Dyadobacter chenhuakuii: one gene and its partner. The protein of the gene in region 1 interacts with the protein of each later gene in a pairwise test. Links are inferred from orthologs where the notes say so. Each region holds a gene or a part of one and is shown on either strand. Other genes may lie near its edges. The genes, in order: ung and NFI80_RS15240.

Region 1 (3,181 bases):
ATAGCGGACAGTTGGCTCGTAGCGGTGATTGGCGTCGAAATAGGCGAAATCCAAAGACGGATTCAGCTTTTTTAATGTTTCGGGTAGCGTCTGGTCAATGTTGCCAATCACGATGTCAATGTTTTCAGCATCCAGTTTTTCAAAGTTATGGCGTGCAACCTGCGCTGTGGCCGGGCAGCCTTCGAAAGTCAGGATTCTTGCATCCGGCTTTGCTTTTGATAAATATAATGTTGTCAGCCCCAGTGAAGTGCCCAGTTCGAGAATGGTTTTGGGCTGAAATCTTTGCACGAGGCGGTTGAAGAGCTTTCCGAATTTTTCGGGCTTCTCGGCATTCTTAGCAATCGTGCCGATTTTGCGGAGGTTGGATTTATTCACCCGCGAGCCGGCGCCGAGATCCAGAATGTTGATTCGCTCATTGGATGCCAGCAGTTCTTTGCGCAATTTTTTCAAAACCTCATATTCGGGATTCTGATCCTTTTTTGCCGCAATAACCTGCGTGTAAAGTTCGAAAAGGAAAGGCGAATGAATGGAATGCTCGTTACCGGAGCGGAGCAAATACTTTAAATAGGCAGCAATCAATTGTAAGATATTTAGTAAACCAAAACCGAAGTCGGGCGGTTGATCAGTTCATTCTGTAAGGTGCGATCAGGGAGAATGCGGGAATGATCACGCGGAACTGGCGGCCGTCGAGTACACGTTCCATCAGATACGTTCCGGCCATTTTGCCCAGGTCTGTACGAAGGTTGCATCCCGACACGTAATCATGCACATCCCCTGGTTCCAGGATCGGTTGCAGTCCCACAATGCCAGCGCCTTCCACTTCGCGTACGGTTCCGTTCGCATCGTAAATAAGCCAGTGCCTTCTTAAAAGTTTAACAGTATGCTCGCTGTGGTTCTCAATCAGGATCTTGTAGGTAAATACAAAATGATCTTGTCCCGGGTTGGAATAATCGGGCTGATACTCAGTTAATACGGTGACTTTCACACCATCTGTCACTTTGGAAACCATATGGATGAGGGTGTTTGGGCGTTTTGCGTTGGTATGGGGAAGCAGCCGGAGCTGTATTTGCATTACTTCTGCTAAAACGAAAATAACAATCAATTACTGATAAAACCAAATCAAAATAATATAATTTGGGTTTGGTTTTAAAAACGATGAGATGGACGTAAAAATAGAGCAATCGTGGAAAGAAAGGCTGGAACCGGAGTTTGCAAAGCCGTATTTCACTGAGCTTGTGAGCTTTGTAAAAGAGGAATACAGCACGAAACAGATATTTCCGCCGGCGAAACAAATTTTCAATGCATTCAATTATTGCAGCTTTGAAGACTGTAAAGTGGTGATACTAGGCCAGGATCCTTACCACGGTTTTGGACAGGCAAACGGACTTTGCTTTTCGGTGAATGATGGCGTGCGTATCCCGCCTTCGCTGGTCAATATTTTCAAGGAGATCAATAGCGACCTGGGTAAGCCCATTCCTAATTCCGGTAATCTGGAAAGGTGGGCGAAACAGGGCGTATTATTGCTTAATGCAACATTAACAGTGGAAAGCGGGAAAGCCGGGTCACACCAGAACAAGGGATGGGAACGATTTACCGATGCTGTTATCAAATGCGTGTCCGACGAGAAAAAGAATGTGGTTTTTATGCTCTGGGGGCGTTATGCCCAGGATAAGGGAAGCATTATCCATGACAAAAATCACTTTGTATTGAAATCAAAACATCCGTCTCCCATGTCGGCAAACGGGGGAGGCTGGTTCGGTAACCATCATTTCAGTCAGGCTAATGCTTATCTCGAAAGCAAAGGCTTGGAGCCGATCAATTGGTAGAAACGAAAAAAAAGAGCCGGGATACCCGACTCTTTTTAAGATTTTCACTCCTATTACTATTGTAAATTACTTTTCAATGTTGGAATTCATTTCCAATACATTGTCCCAATTTCCTTCATTAGCCTTCACAAATTGTTTGCGATCGGCATTCGCTGCATATTGTGCTGCGCCTTCTTTTGTTCTGAATGTCAGGTAATGGATCACATCAAACTGCTCTTCGCTTCCTTCCAGTTTCTGAACGTGACCTGCTGAATAGGCAACTACATCCTTCACTGCGTTTTTCATGGAAGCAAAATCACGCAAATGTTTTTCAACGTCCTCGTTAGTTGTTCCCGGCTTAAACTTGATACAAACTACGCGCTGAATTTCAGCTGGTTTGTGAGGAACATACGCACCGTAAATCAGCAGCATAAAAACGCACAATGCAAAAACGGGTACTAAATATCCTAATGTTTTATTTCTGGTTCTCATTATTTCAAAATCTGATAATCATTCTAAATTTTCTTGATACAAAGATAAACGAATAATTAATAATTGCATTATTTATATATTAAATATAACTTATTCTGATTTTCTTGCATTCGGCAAAAGAAACCTGAGTACAATGTTCAGAATGCAGAATTTAGTTTGGGAGGCCGCAGGAGGCCGGGATGTGTATTTAATGCTAACTCAGAGATAAATGCGGCAAAATTCAGTTGAATTTTGTGCAACCAGCAAAATGAGCGTTTTCAAAATACTCGTTCATGTGACCATTTTTTGCAAAAAGCGTCTAAAGAGGTTAAAGGCCTTAAAAATGGCCTTCAAAACATTATATGGCAGTAAAATCTGGATGCAAGAAATTTTTTTTCAAGAAAAATGCTTTCGAGAGGCATTTTTGGCTGAAAATGAGCGTGGTAATGCTAATTTTTCTCGCTTTGACATCCGGCAAACCGCATTGGGGATTCTGGGCGCACAAGCGGATCAATCGTATGGCTGTATTTCGCCTGCCACCCGAAATGCAGGTTTTCTACAAAAAGAACATTGATTATATAACAGAAAATGCGGTCAACCCGGACCGCCGCCGATACGCTGTGGTAGGAGAGGCCGAGCGGCATTATATTGATCTGGATGTCTATGGCGACAGTGCTGTGCTGGTGCTGCCGAAATTTTGGAACGAGGCGGTAAAGCGCATGGGCGAGGATAGCTTGCGCAAGCATGGCATTGTTCCCTGGTATATTCAAACAGCTGCCTATCAGCTTACGGAGGCCTTTAAAGAAAAAGACGCGCGTCGGATTCTTAGAATATCGGCAGATCTTGGGCACTACATTGCGGATGCCCACGTGCCTTTGCATACAACCCGGAATTATAATGGACAA
Region 2 (3,163 bases), 1.2 Mb from region 1 along the record:
ATGAAGAAGGAAGCTTAAAGCTCTTCCACAGTAATATTTTTCCAACGCACTTTAATGCCGCCACCATCGTGGATCTGCAATGCTATTGAACCATCTCCGGCGCCAATTTTAGCGTCTGTAAAATCAACCATTTGATTACCATTAAGATAAGTTTTAACATTATCCCCTACCGCACGGATTCTTAATGTGTTCCACTCGCCCATTTTCAGGAAACCTTCTTTTTCATCCGGGATTTGCACCAGCCAGTTACGACCGTAAGATTCGTAAATGCCGCCAGTGTCATGGTTTGGTGGCGCCACTTCAACCTGCCAGCCCGAAACTTTCGTTCCTGTAACCGTAGAGCGGAAAAACACGCCGCTATTACCATTTGCTTCTTGCTTGAATTGCAGGGAGAGGTCAAAATTCTTGTAAAACTTGTCAGTGGTGAGGTAGCCATATTGTTTATCCGGTCCGCTTTCGCAGATCAGCTCACCATTTTCTACATACCATTTTTCGGTCCCGTTAACTTTCCAGCCGCTCAGATCTTTCCCGTTAAATAACTTAACAGGCTTTTTCACTGGGTTAGGAACAGGAGCTGTGAACACAAAAAATGCGGAGTTCAGTAACAATATAGTCGCACAGAGCACTATAAGTTGTCGAAGTTTTAACATAATAAATTGGGGGTTAGGATTAAAAAAATTTCAATTAGAATTCCGTCAAAATACATTTTCCATTAGTTTTACGGAAATTAACCAATTGGAAAGCTATGAAAAAAAACCGTTTTGTAGGGCGTTGTCTGGCATTTTTTTTACTTGCAGTGCTGCCATCAGGAGTAATTATTTCCTGCACTGAGAAGAGTGAAGACATAGTAAAGGGCAAAACGATTACAGAAGTCATCATGGAGAATGAGCGTTTCAGCATTCTGAAAGATCTTATGATCTATGCCAAGATGAGCGACGGATTGCGGACCGGTGAAGTAACTTTTTTTGCACCTGACAATGCTGCCTTTGGCCGTGCCAATATTTTTTCTTCCTCTGTGTTGACGGCGATGCCGGAAGATTCGGTTCGAAAACTTATCAATAACCACATTCTTGGAAAACAGCGGCTTGATTATAAGAGTCTTAAAGAAGAAAAGAAGAAGGCGATTGGAGGCAAAGAACTGAGCATTACCAAAACGGACAGCATTTTCTCTGTAAACAGAGCGGACATTATCCTTTCTGATATCAGCGCTGCAAACGGGGTGATCCACATTATCGACAGCCTTGCCGTAAAATGATATAAAAGAAGAAGATTAAAAAAGATCGGCCCGGTTGAATGTTCAACCGGGCCGATCTTTTTGGTAACCGTGATGTTTAGAATTGCTCGATATGGGCAAAGAAGAAGTTTCCTTCGATAGCAGCGTTCTCGTCGGAATCCGAACCGTGGATGGCGTTGGCTTCCATGGATTTTGCAAACAATTTGCGGATAGTGCCTTCGTCCGCATTGGCAGGATTGGTAGCACCGATCAAAGTACGAAAGTCCGCAACGCCGTTTTCCTTTTCCAGGATCATCGGAATGATCGGGCCGGAAGACATATATTTACATAAATCATTGTAAAAAGGACGCTCTTTGTGCACTGCATAAAATTCTCCGGCACGTTCCGCGCTAAGCTGAGTTTTTTTAACAGCTACAATCCGGAACCCGGCCTCTTCAATCATTTTGATAATGGCTCCGGAATGTCCGTCCTTAACGGCATCCGGCTTAATCATTGTGAATGTTCTATTTGTTGGCATACTGTTGGCTAGAATTTATTTGCTGCAAAACTATGCATTTTTTCATTTTATATCCTCGCGCTTCGGTTTGCGCGGTGGCGCGCATGTTAAAACATAGCCTGATAACCAGCCTTTAGGGCACAACATTGAGCAAATCCCAACAGTTTTATTAATTTTGTGGGCTGAATACGAACCGAATTTTCTTCTTTCCGAATTAAGTAACTGTGAATCAAACCGTTGAAGAGCTTAGCTCTTTTTTATCCCACCCCCAAAAAATCATCATTACGATGCATCGTGACCCTGACGCTGACGCGCTGGGATCGTCATTGGGCTGGGCAAGTTATTTAATTAAAAAAGGACACGAAGTTACTGTCATCAGTCCGACGGATTATACGGCCAATTTACGTTGGTTGTCTGGCATTGAGCATGTTCTGGTTTACGAAAAGCAGACGGATCAGGTTAAATGCAAGGAGAAAATTGCAAATGCTACATTAATATGCTGCCTGGACTTCTCAGCGCTTTCCCGACTTAAAGATTTAGGAAGGATTGTGGAAGAAGCCACTGCGCCGAAGTTAATGGTAGACCATCACCTTGAACCCGAGCATTTTGCAAAATGGATGGTTTGGGATACTTATGCTGCTGCTACGGCACAGCTTATTTACAAGCTGATCAAAGAACTGGAAAATAATGCGCCGGTTACTGAGATCTTCGACATCCCCATGGCTGAATGCTTGTACGCCGGAATAATGACGGATACCGGCTCATTCCGACACGGTAATGTTACGCCCGAGGTTCATCTGGCCGTTGCTGACCTGATGCTCACGGGATTTGATTCCAGCCGTGTGCACCGACTTATTTACGACAATGCGCCACTCTCGCGTTTGCAATTTCTAGGTTACGTGCTCTCCCAGAAATTAGTGGTTTTACCCGAATACAGAACTGCCTACATGGTTTTGACGGAAGCGGAACTGCAAAAATTCAATTCCAGCACGGGAGAAACCGAGGGAATCGTTAATTACGGTTTGCAGGTTGAAAACGTAGTAATGTCTGCTATGTTCATTGAAAGAAAAGGTGAAGTGAAAATTTCATTCCGTTCGGTAGGCACATTCTCGGTGAGAGACCTGGCGAGCACCTATTTCAATGGCGGCGGACACAAAAATGCATCTGGCGGAAGATCGGAACAATCAGTGCATGATACAGTTGCCACTTTTCTAAATATTCTTCCGGAATACCAACAAGAACTTTTAAACGTTGACTAAGCTTAAATTTACTTCAAAAATCACATCATAATCTTTCCAATTAACACAATCCAATGAATTTAAAATCAATAGGTTACGCAATGGGCGTAACTATTCTAGCAGCGGCTTGCAACCAACATAAGACGCAGGTTACTGAATCCGGACTGAAATACCAGATTTTCGAGCACGAAGATG

What was found.
Region 2: the proteins of ung (region 1) and NFI80_RS15240 interact in binary tests that used the Escherichia coli proteins (3 or more experiments, as listed by UniProt). The link is inferred for Dyadobacter chenhuakuii from one-to-one orthologs.

What each region holds. Positions count from the first base shown.
Region 1 is NZ_CP098805.1:2,463,514-2,466,694, reverse strand. What follows is about bases 142-2,993. They hold ung (uracil-DNA glycosylase), read left to right. Parts: upstream 142-1,160; coding sequence 1,161-1,826; downstream 1,827-2,993. Other genes in these bases: NFI80_RS10205 (zinc dependent phospholipase C family protein), read left to right, coding at 2,795-2,993; NFI80_RS10210 (hypothetical protein), read left to right, coding at 2,506-2,850; NFI80_RS10215 (Dabb family protein), read right to left, coding at 1,893-2,297; apaG (Co2+/Mg2+ efflux facilitator ApaG/CorD), read right to left, coding at 623-1,009; NFI80_RS10230 (O-methyltransferase), read right to left, coding at 142-579. Outside these bases: more of NFI80_RS10230, read right to left, coding at 1-141; more of NFI80_RS10205, read left to right, coding at 2,994-3,181. UniProt on the Escherichia coli protein: Excises uracil residues from the DNA which can arise as a result of misincorporation of dUMP residues by DNA polymerase or due to deamination of cytosine.
Region 2 is NZ_CP098805.1:3,691,008-3,694,170, forward strand. Bases 42-2,875 are described here. They hold NFI80_RS15240 (nucleoside-diphosphate kinase), read right to left. Parts: upstream 1,752-2,875; coding sequence 1,332-1,751; downstream 42-1,331. Other genes in these bases: NFI80_RS15230 (3-keto-disaccharide hydrolase), read right to left, coding at 42-650; NFI80_RS15235 (fasciclin domain-containing protein), read left to right, coding at 746-1,255; NFI80_RS15245 (DHH family phosphoesterase), read left to right, coding at 1,955-2,875. Outside these bases: more of NFI80_RS15230, read right to left, coding at 15-41; more of NFI80_RS15245, read left to right, coding at 2,876-2,989; NFI80_RS15250 (FKBP-type peptidyl-prolyl cis-trans isomerase), read left to right, coding at 3,043-3,163. UniProt on the Escherichia coli protein: Major role in the synthesis of nucleoside triphosphates other than ATP. The ATP gamma phosphate is transferred to the NDP beta phosphate via a ping-pong mechanism, using a phosphorylated active-site intermediate.